Regions from separate parts of the Paraburkholderia sp. SUR17 genome, predicted to be linked through region 2. Evidence: predicted binding sites of a transcription regulator. Region 2 holds the regulator's gene; the other holds the start of a gene.
What was found. The regulator FNR, encoded in region 2, switches genes on or off when oxygen is low (the NO sensors DNR and NnrR bind a similar motif). The targets are predictions, from matches to a motif close to TTGATNNNNATCAA.
Positions count from the first base shown of each region.

Region 1: a site for FNR is predicted at 3,934-3,947, ahead of P2869_RS16925 (putative zinc-binding protein). Genes of this name have one in related genera too.

Region 1 covers NZ_CP120508.1:3,772,978-3,778,546, forward strand. The annotation lists gene P2869_RS16905 (nitric-oxide reductase large subunit) at 1-1,232, shown strand, start outside; gene P2869_RS16910 (metal-sulfur cluster assembly factor) at 1,304-1,615, shown strand; gene P2869_RS16915 (hypothetical protein) at 1,620-2,825, shown strand; partial or broken gene P2869_RS16920 (DUF2249 domain-containing protein) at 2,868-3,107, shown strand; gene P2869_RS16925 (putative zinc-binding protein) at 3,395-3,802, opposite strand; gene P2869_RS16930 (Rrf2 family transcriptional regulator) at 4,054-4,524, shown strand; gene P2869_RS16935 (PAS domain S-box protein) at 4,594-5,010, shown strand; gene P2869_RS16940 (NnrS family protein) at 5,078-5,569, shown strand, end outside.
Region 2 covers NZ_CP120509.1:1,628,378-1,633,946, reverse strand. The annotation lists gene P2869_RS24660 (AraC family transcriptional regulator) at 1-89, opposite strand, end outside; gene P2869_RS24655 (YkgJ family cysteine cluster protein) at 365-1,147, shown strand; gene fnr (fumarate/nitrate reduction transcriptional regulator Fnr) at 1,382-2,188, opposite strand; gene P2869_RS24645 (response regulator transcription factor) at 2,198-2,605, opposite strand; gene P2869_RS24640 (response regulator transcription factor) at 3,003-3,650, opposite strand; gene P2869_RS24635 (PAS domain S-box protein) at 3,647-5,569, opposite strand, start outside.

The sequences.
Region 1 (5,569 bases), on a different replicon from region 2:
TCTCCGGGCGCGAGCCGAAGCTGCAAAAGCTCGGCGTCGACGTGCTGTTCTGGGCGCTGATCTTCATCGTGGCCGGGTCCACGGCGCTGGGCTGGATCGGCTCTTTGCAGCATCTCGGCACGAACTTCAGCTTCTGGCTCGGTAATCAAGGGCTCGCCTATACGAGCATGGGCCGCGTGTGGCAACTGCTGCTGTTCGTCGGCCTGCTGTTCTGGCTGTTTCTGCTGGGCCGTGCGCTGCTGCCCGCACTCAAGGACCGCAACACGAGCGGACGCGGCTTGATCGCCATGGTGTTCCTCTCCGCGACCTGCATCGGGCTCTTCTACGCGTCGTCGCTTGCGTGGGGTCAACACACGCACTACTCGATGATCGAGTACTGGAGATGGTGGCTCGTGCATCTTTGGGTGGAAGGCTTCTTTGAAGTGTTCGCCACGGCAGTAATCGCGCTGATCTTCTCGAGGCTCGGGCTGATTCGCATCGAAAGCGCCAATCGCGCCATCGTGCTCGAAACCATCGTGTTCCTCTCGGGCGGCATTCTGGGCACGCTGCACCACCTGTACTTCACCGGTGCCTCGACTGCCGTGATCGCCGTGGGTGCGGTGTTCTCTGCGTGCGAAGTGGTGCCGCTCGCGCTGATTGGCCTGGAAGGCTGGCACACGTATCGCAGAACGGAAGCCGCGCCGTGGGTGCAAACCTACAAGTGGGTGATTCTCTGCTTCGTGGCCGTGGGCGTGTGGAACACGGTGGGCGCGGGCCTGCTCGGCTTCGCGATCAATCCGCCCATCTCGCTCTACTACGTGCAGGGCCTCAACATGACGCCGGCCCACGGCCATGCCGCGCTCTTCGGCGTGTACGGCATGCTCGGCATCGGTCTGATGCTGTTCTGCCTGCGTGGCCTCTCGCCGCGCGCCGCGTGGGACGACACGCTGCTCAAGCCCGCCTTCTGGCTGCTCAATGTGGGGCTCTTCATGATGGTGTTCCTCTCGATTCTGCCCTCGGGTATCTACGAAGCCTGGGCGAGCGTCAGCAAGGGGCTCTGGTACGCGCGTTCGCCTGAGATCGTGCACGCGCCCATCATGCAGGCCCTCGTGTGGATGCGTGTGCCGGGCGACGTGCTGTTCGCCGCGGGCGTGCTCTACCTGGGCTGGTTCGCGCTGCGCCTGCTGCGCCGTGTGGAGCCTACGCGACTGCAACCGGTCGCAACGGCGAAGCGGGTTACGCAACGCGTTTGAGTAGCACGGCGCGGGCTGTGCGCGGCCCGCGCCACGCGCTCGCATTGCATTGCATCGCATTTAGGATTGCCATGAACACGATCATTGCCGGGATGCGCGAGGCGCTGCGCACCGTGGTAGACCCCGAGGTGGGCGTGAACGTTGTCGACCTCGGGCTCGTCTACGACATCGTTCCTGCGGACGGCCGAATCAGAGTCGACCTCACGATGACGTCGCCCGCCTGCCCGATGGGCGAAATGATGCTCGAAGAGGTCAAGGCCGCCGCCGAGGCCGCCGCGCCCGCCGGCGTACAGGTGGACGTGGAGTTGGTGTGGGAACCCGCATGGGACCCGTCCATGATGAGCGACGCGGCGCGTGACGCGCTGGGCTGGCTCGAGAGCTGACACCATGAACGTCACGCGTTTGCTCATTCGCTGCGCCAAGGTGCTTGCTGCCGTCGTGATCGCGCTGACGCTCGCGTGCGCGCTGCTGGCCGGCCTCGCGCGGCTCGGCGTAAGCGTGCCCGCGCACGCGGCGGCGAATGCGGCCTGGCACGGCGTGCTCATACTGCCCGTGTTCTTCGGTGGACTCGTGAGTCTCGAGCGTGCCGTCGCGCTGCAACGGCGCCTCTATTTCGTGGCGCCTGCTGCGGCGATTCTCGCGGGCGTCATGCTGGTCGCGGGCGCGTCGCCTGTGGTCGCTCAAGTGTTGCTCGTGATGGCTGCCACCGTCGCGCTCGCGGCGAATCTTCGCGTACTGCAACGCCAGCGCGCGTTTCATCTCTACGTGCTCGCGCTGGCGGGGCTGTGCGGATGGTTCGGCAATGTCGTCTGGTTCGCTACAGGCGACGTGCTGGACGCGGTGCCCGCATGGCTCGCGTTTCTCGTGCTCACCATCGCGGCCGAACGCCTCGAACTCACGCGCATGCTGCGTCTGCCGCGTTTCGCGCGGCTCAGCTTCTGCATGCCGGTGGCGGGACTACTCGCAAGCCTTCCGTGGTCACTGTGGCAACCCGCAAACGGCATGCGGCTCTTCGCTGCGAGCCTCGTGTTGCTTGCCGCGTGGCTCGCGCGATACGACATTGCGCGCTACACCGTACGTCAACGCGGGCTCACGCGGTTCATCGCGGTGTGTCTTTTGAGCGGCTACGGATGGCTCGCGGTGAGCGGTGTGCTCGGCTTCAGCGGCGCGCTGTTGCCGGGCCACCCGTGGCACGACGCAGCGCTGCACGCGCTCACACTCGGCTTCGTGTTTTCGATGGTGTTTGGCCACGCACCCATCATCTTGCCGGCGCTTACGCGACTGCCGGTGAAGTACCACCCCGTGTTCTATCTGCCCCTCGTCGCGCTTCACGGCGCACTCGCGCTGCGCGTAACGGGCGGGCTCACCGATGTATTCGCACTGCGTCAGGCAGGCGGCGCAGCGAGCGGCGCGGCCATTGCTGCCTTTGCGCTGACCTTGCTGGCGGCGGTGGTGTCGGCGCAGCGCACCCGCGGCCGAGGCGGCCCGGATGGTCCGCATCGCAAGCGCGGTCCGCACGACTCCCACGGTCCGCGCGACGGTGAACAACGCGCGTTCGCGCTGCGTCCCTCGCGCCGCGCGAACGCGTCCTGATCTTTCCCGATCCTAACTTTTTCCTTCTCAAAGGAGCTTTTCATGACCGACAGTTCGAGCCTCAACACATTCATCTTCGACGCACGCGGCATTGCGAAGCGTCTGCGGCATGGCGCCATATTCGGCGCCATCGAATCGCTCGCGGATGGCGAGCGCATGCGCTTCGTCAACGACCACGATCCGCTCCCGCTGCTGTACCAGATCGAGCAACGCTACGGCGGACAGGTGCGCATCGAGTACGTGGAGCGCCGGCCGCAACAGATCGTGATCGACTTCGTGGTCGCGCTGGATGCCGCACAGGCTGCAAACGATGCGGGCGAAGCGGCGGGTTGTGCCGGCGGAGCCGGAGGCGGCGGCTGCGGGTGCAGCAGCTGAGATTTGTGGCGCGGCTGAGCGCGGCGATCGTCGCGAATACATGCGAAGCGGCGAACGCTGCTGGCTCAGTCGCATCGCGGCACTAAAGCGCAGTTGAAGGCCGCTGCCAGGCGACGCAGATGAAGCGCAAAGCGGCTGACGGGCCTCGTTAAAGACCCATCAGCCGCTTACGTTTTTCGGATGGTGCCGATCAATCAGGCGACGTCGTGCTCCTGCACAACCGACGCATCTGCCGCAAGCTCGAGTGCCACGTCCTCCGCTGCGGCGAGTACACGTTCGGCGTCGGCGGGATCGAAGTCCATGTGGAAGCGCTTTCTCACGCCCTGCTGGTCAAGCTGGAGATGCTTCGCCGGCGTGATGCCATGACGGGCCAGCGCGCTCTTCACGCAAACGAGGGGGCAACCGTCGATTGCGAGAATGGGTCGTCCCGAATGGGCAACTTTCAGCAGCGCGGGAACATCCCCGCCTACGCCCGCGATACACGACATCTCGGCCTTGCCGCGGCGGTCCAGCTGCAGCGCCACATGGTTGGCCAGTTGCGCGGCGCTCGAACAGCCCGAGCACGAGTACACAAGCGGTAGCGCTTTTCTTTCGTTGCCCATCTGGTCACTTCTCCCTGTTACGTTGAGACGCTGCCTCCTGCTCCATATGATTTCTCACCGTTAGAACATTTAGCGTTGCGCGGCACGCGGGCCGCACTTGGGTGATTGTCTCGCTACAGGGTTGCAACGGCTTGATATCGATCAGTATGGTGGCGCGTTTCTCTGCGAGAGTTCGTTATGGCGACTTACCACGCAGACTGGCGCGACGGTGGCTTAAAAGATATAGTATTCGCATATCTTAAAGGTGTTCCATGAGACTGACGGACTTTACGGACTACAGCTTGCGCGTGCTGATCTACGTGGCGGTACGCGACGACGAGCTGGTGACGATCCAGGAAATTTCGGACACGCTCGGCATTGCGCGCGGCCATCTCGTCAAGATCGTTCACGCGCTGGGGCGCGCCGGCTACCTGAACACGATTCGGGGCCGCACTGGCGGACTGCGCCTTGGCCGGCCCGCGAATCGCGTCACGGTGGGCTCCGTGGTGCGCACCACGGAGCCCGATTTCCGCATGGTCGAATGCTTCGACACCGAGGGCAACAAGTGCGTGATTACCGCGGCATGCGGCCTGCGTGGCGTCCTCGGGCGTGCGTTGCGCGCCTATATGGAAGAGCTGGACAAGTACACGCTTGCCGACATCGCCGCGGAACGCAGCACGCTCGCGCGGCTGCTGGGAAGCGCGGCAACGGTTCAGCCACTTGTCAGGATGGCGAAGCAGTAGCCGCTTCTTCGCGAAGCAACGTAAGCCATGACAGTGGCAACGGCGCGAAACCGATCCGGGAGCAGCACGATGGAAGAGGCAACTGCATTGAGCGAGCGAATCATCGACGACATGGCCGACGCCATGATCTACGCGAACCGGTCGGGTGTGATAGCGCGCTGGAACCGCGCCGCCGAGGCGCTGTTCGGCTTTACCGCTGCCGAGGCGCTGGGCAGCCGGCTCGACCTGATCATTCCCGAGCATTTGCGCGCTGCCCACTGGCGCGGCTTCGACGCAGCCATGGCCAGCGGCACGACGCGTCTGCATGGCCGCGCCACGGTCACGCGTGCCGTGGACAAGTCGGGGCGCAAGCTTTACGTCGAAATGAGTTTTGCACTGGTGCACGACCGGCAAGGAGCGGTCTGCGGAACAGTGGCGGTCGCGCGCGACGTCACCGCGCGCGTGGAACAGGAACGGATGATGGCGCGTCACGGCGGTGCCGTGTAGTCGTCGCGTGGGCGGGTCCACCTGGGATGGAGCAGGATCGCACCCGCGAATCAGGAGAAGCAACATGATGAAAATCAGCGAGCCCTTTTCGGGTCACCCGCATCGGCCGGGAACAGCACTGCCTGTTCTGCGCCTCGGCTTTCGGCCGTTTTATCTGGGCGGTGCCGTGTTCGGCGCGGTCGCAATCGCACTGTGGCTGCTCGGGCTACACGGCACCGCGGTGGCGGGCCGTTCGTCGGCGATCAGCGGCGTGATCTGGCATGCGCACGAGATGATTTTCGGGTTCGTCGCGGCGATCGTCGTGGGCTTTCTGCTCACGGCCGTGCGCGCGTGGACGCAGCTCGATACGCCGCGCGGCGCGTCCCTTGCCGCGCTCTGGCTGCTGTGGGCAGCGGGGCGCGTGTTGGTGTGGTCGGGACCGGAACCCGTGGCCGCGGTGGTCGATTCCCTCTTTCTTCCGGTGGTGGCCGTGGTGCTGCTGCGCGTGCTCAAGGCGGCCGGCAATCGACGCAACATGTTCCTCGCCGTGGCGCTCGCGCTGCTCGGCACACTGAATGCG
Region 2 (5,569 bases):
AGCAGGGCGGGGTCTTCGAGGGCGCCGTCGGTTGCCGAAGCAGGACACAAAGCAGGCGAGGCGGCACGACGGTCTGATCGGGCGGGCATGCGTCTTCGGACAGTGAGTGGGCTGGCGGGATGCCGTAGTTTAGGCTGCATCGTGTGGCAGGAGTGAAGGTGGCAGGGGCCGCCGAAGCTGGCCGGGCCTCAGGCCCTATGCTGCGCGGCACCAGACAGCACCAGTTGTCCCCAGATCAGCCCCAGCCGAATGGCAGCAGTCTGGCGTTTTGCCCGGCCTTGTCCTGCCGGCAGCGCGATCCCGCCACACGTAGTACGCTTCGCGCCAGAGCCCTGCCCGCCTGTCATTCCCGAATTGGACCGCCATGCCCTCACATTTCTCCTGCACGATGTGCGGCCGCTGCTGCCGGGATCTGCGTCTTCCGTTGAGCCTTGCCGAAGCGGCGGGCTGGCTGCGCGACGGCGGAGAAACGCAGTTGCTCTGCGACGCGATTCCGTGGCCCGTCGAGCCGGCCGCCGACGATCGCCTCGCGGCCTACAAGTTCAGGCGTTCCTTCCCGGCGATGAGCGGCACGCTGCCGTTACGCGTAATCGTGACCGTCGTGGCCGCGTTCGACGGGCCGTGCCCGCATTTGCAAGCCGACCTGCGCTGCGGTGCGTACGATCGCCGGCCGCGCGTGTGTCGCATTTATCCGGCGGAGATCAATCCGTTCATCGAGCTTCAGCCGGCCGCCAAACTGTGTCCGCCCGAGGCATGGGATGAACGTCATCCCGTGCTCGAAGTGGCGGGGCGTTATGCGGACCCGTCGCTCGTGGCGACTATCGAGGCTTTCCGCGAGGCCGATATCCACGACGTCGGAGCCAAACGCAAACTCTGCGACGTGCTGGGCGTGCGCACGGCGGCGTTGGCGAACGAGGGCTTTGTGGTGATCGCGCCGGGGCGCGAGCCGATGGCGAATGCAATCGCTGCGGCAATGCGCGAGGACGAAGTCGTTGGCGAAGATGCGAACCCGGCATCGTGGATCTTGATTTCGAACCGTCGCAGCACACGTGACACGTTGGCTTCCGTCGATGCAGAGGCACGCGCACCGGACGCCTTGCCCGACCTGCACGAATACCTCGGGTTTCACGCGGCAAGCGGCGAGTGATTGGGCGGGGGTGATGGTGGCCGGCGATACGGCGCATCGCGCAAATCGCGGCCGACAAAATCAAACAGCCCAAAAAAAAGACGGCGCATTGCTGCGCCGTCAAAGCACACACCTCTTTCGAGGCACTTGCACCCACTCATTCGCCGGAACCATCCGGCTAACCTTACGTCCTCAACATTGGCCGCACTGTCATGCGCGGCCAACAGACATGCTGCGTACTGCCGCGTGCAACGCTCACACGCGGGCCAGTCCTTCCATATTCGTGATGCGGATCTGCTTGCCGTGCGTATCGACGAGCTTCTCGCGCTGGAACTTCGAGAACATCCGGCTGACCGTTTCGAGCTTCATGCCCAGGTAGCAGCCAATTTCTTCGCGCGTCATGCGCAGGTGGAATTCGGAGGCCGAGTAGCCACGCGACTTGAAGCGGCTCGACAGATTCAGCAGGAACGTGGCGAGGCGTTGCTCCGCGCTCATCGTGCCCAGCAGCATCATGAGGCCCGACTCGCGGACGATCTCGCCGCTCATCATCTGGTGCACGTGATGCTGCATCGACTTCACTTCGCGGCACACCACTTCGAGCAGGCCGAAGGGAATGATGCAGACCTGGCTGTCTTCCAGCGCGACGGCGTCGCAGCTGTGGCGGCCCGCGTAGACACCGTCGAGGCCCATCGCATCGCCGGCAATCTGGAAGCCCGTGACCTGCTCGCGGCCATCGCGATGAATCACCACGGTCTTGAACGAACCGACGCGCACCGCGTAGATGCTCTGGAACGCATCGTTGCCGCGATACAGCGCTTCGCCGCGGCGCACGTTGCGCGTGGTGCAGATGATCGAGTCGAGCCGTTCGAGCTCCGCCGTGGTCAGGCTGGGCGGCAGGCAGATGGCGCGCATCGAGCAGGTGGAGCAGCGCGTCACGGCGCGCTTGGCGGTGTCGGCACGCGTATCGGCCGGTGCGTCGACAGGGGCAATCGGGTACGTCTGATAGCCGGTGTGGGGCGAGCCAGACGAAACAGCTACGTCGCAGGCGGTACTCGAATACATGTCAATCTCCTAGGCGACAGCACGCGTGCGATGCGTGCGGGCAATTGCTTCAACGGCGCTGCGGGCTTCTTCGAATTCGGCTGTCTTGTCGAAGAAGTACTGCGCTCCCGCCGCGAGGCTTGCTTCGCGAAATGCCGGACCTGCGTGATTCGTCAACATCATCGTGACCACAGGCTGGTTCGCTGCGGTAACGGCTTCAATCAGTTGGAGGCCGTTGCCTTGCGCGAGCCGTAGATCGGCGATCACGAGATCCGGGCAGGATGTTGCAATTCCTTCGAGCGCGGCGGATACGTCTTCCGCTTCTCCCACCACGCACACTCCGTCGATCCTGCCGAGCGAGAGCGAGATTCTTCGTCTCACCGGTACCGAGTCTTCCGCGAGGAAGACTTTCAGCTTGGCGGACCGTTCTGATTTCATGGGTGCAAGTATGGTCTGCGATTCACGGAATTTAAATCGGCGACGGTTGAACTTTCAGTAGGGCGGAAGGAATGCGTGTAGGTCGATTCCTACAGCGGGCGGGGTGTTTGCCGGGCGGCCGGTGTGCCCTGTGAGGCCTTGAATGCGGCGATATGCCGCCGTTCGGCTGGCTCGCGCTTTACTGCGCTTCATGCGCGATTCATCAGCGCTTTGGTCGATCTTTTTAGTCGGTCTTTCTAGTCGGTCTTTTAATCAGCGCTTTTATGAGCGCCTTGAGGAGCGTTGCGCAGGCGAGCGTGAAACGAACCGGAACAGGTTGCCCGCGCAACGGCAGGAGAGTGGGCAGCAGAACGCAAAGCGACGACGCAGGGCATACCTTCGCGCCTTGCGGTTTTCGTCAGACTTCGTCGTTGTCGTCGAACAGCTTGTGCCGCATCGCATAGCGCACCAGCGCGGCTTCGTGCGGCATCTGCATCTTTTCGAGAATGCGCGTTTTATAGGTGCTCACGGTCTTCGCGCTCACGCATAGCTCCTGCGCGATTTCGGAGATGCTCTGGCCCGCCGCGATGCGGCGGAACACGTCGAACTCGCGGTCGGAGAGGCGCTGGTGCGGCAGCGTGTCCGCGGGCTCGTTGAGGCTCTGCGCGAAGCGCTCGGCCATGGCGAGGCTCACGTAGACACCGCCCGCGGCCACCTTCGTCACCGCGGAAACAAGCTCCGTGCTGGCACTTTCCTTCGTGAGATAGCCCGACGCACCCGCCTTGAACGCACGCACCGCGTATTGCTGCTCGGCATGCATGGTGAGCACGAGAATGCGCAGATTCGGTTTCTCGTCCTTGATCTGCCGGATCAGTTCGACGCCGTTGCGCCCCGGCATGGAAAGGTCGAGCACGAGCACCTGCGCTTCGGTGGAGCGTGTGAGCGCAATCGTCGTCGCGCCGTCCCACGCTTCGCCGGCCACCTCGAAGCCGCTGGCGTTCTGCAGGATATGGCGCAGCCCGTCGCGTACCAGCGTATGGTCGTCGGCGATCAGTACCTTGATCATGAAAGTGTCTCTTCCTGTTGCACGGCCTCGCGAGGGAAGGTGACGGTGAGGGCGAAGCCCTTGCCGTCGGCCGTGTCGATCGCAACCGAGCCGCCCAGCATATGGGCGCGCTCGCGAATGCCGATGATACCGAACGACTTGCCGGCGCGACCGTTCGTCCCATTCGCAAAGTGGGTACTGCCCGGGGCGTTGGCGCCGTCTGCGCCGGCAGGGTGGCTGCCGCGTCCGTTATCGCTCACGCGCAGCACGCAGAAGTTGCCCTCCACGCGCAGCATGAGTTCCACGCGCGTGGCCTCGGCATGCTTGGCGACATTGGTGAGGGCTTCCTGGACGATGCGAAAGAGCGTGGTCGCGCTCGTGCGCGAGAAATTCGTGTCGCCGGGGGCGATGCGCCGGTCCACCTCGATGCCGTAGCGGTGTGTGAAGTCGCCCGCGAGCCAGTCGATGGCGGGCAACAGGCCCAGGTCGTCGAGCATCACGGGACGCAGGTCGGCGGCAATGCGGCGCACGGAAGCCACGGTGGCGTCGATGAGCCGCCGCATGCTGCGAAGCTGCTCCAGCGTGTCGGTGCTTGCGCCGGAATCGGGCCCCACCATGTGTTCCAGCGCGGAGAGATCCATTTTCAGGGCGGTGAGCTGCTGGCCCAGATCGTCGTGCAACTCGCGCGCGATGCGGGTCTTTTCCTCTTCGCGCACGTTTTGGAGGTTGGCGGAGAGTTCGCGCAATTCCTCGCGCGACTGCTTGAGATCGTTTTCAGCGCGCACGCGCTCGGTCACGTCGCGCAGCATCACCGTATAGAGCTTGCCGGTGGCGTCGCGGATCTGCGAGATCGAGGCTTCGATGGGGAATTCCTCGCCGTTCGCGCGCAGGCCATACAGCACGCGCTGGCGGCCCATCTGACGGTCGGAGACGCCTGTCACGCCGAACTGCTCGACGTGCCGCGCATGGCCTTCGCGGAACCGCTCGGGCAGAAAGCGCGCCAGCGGGGCGCCGATGGCGTCCATCGCGGAACAACCGAACACGCGTTCCGCCGCGGGATTGAAGATCACTATGCGCTGCGATTCGTCGATAGTGATGATGGCCTCCATCGACGAGCGAATGATGCCCATCATGCGGGCCTCGTTGAGCGTCGACTGGGTGCGCGATTCGCCCGCCACCTTGCGCGAGTCGGCATAGAGGCGCGCGAGCACGAGGACGAGCGCTGCGAGCACGAGCGAAGCGACCACGCCGGCCACCGCTACCGTCGTCTCCACGCTGGCGTTGGCGGCCGCAGCCGCACTGCCGGCCGCCGACCAGGCCAGCGTAAACGTCGTGCCGCCGAACGAGAGCACGGTGGAGCGATGCAGCGCGTTCGTGGACGACGTGTTCTCTTCGTCGCCGCTCGCGGTCGCGAAGACGGGCGCGGACGCCTGGCCCGTGTAGACCTGCAGGTCGAGGCCGCGCTCGCCGAAGCGGGCGGGGTCGAACAGGCGGTCGGGGTCGAGCCGGGCGAACAGGATGCCGGCGAGGTGGGCCTGCCGGTCCGTGGCCGTTGCCGGCGTGGCCGGGGTGCCGTACACCGCCAGATAGAGCCACAGCGGGGGGCGCTCGTCGGCGTTGTCCTGCGGCCCTTGGCCGGGGCCAGGCGCGGCCAGCGCTACCTGCGCCGATTCCACCGCGCGCGAAAGCGCGACGCGGCTGTCAGGCGTATTGGGCAGCGCGAAAGCCGGGGCGTCTTCGGCCGCGGGGGCGACGAGCGTAGCCGTGAGGGGCGCGGATGCTTCGGACGCGGCGCCGGGGAAGGTGCGGCCGCGCACGTCGGCGTAGCCCAGCACGCGTACGGGCGAGCGGCCGCCCTCGAGATCGAGCCGGTTGACATATTCGCGCCATGCGGCCGACGTGGGCGCCGGGACGGCACCCATCAGCCCGCGTGCGCCGTT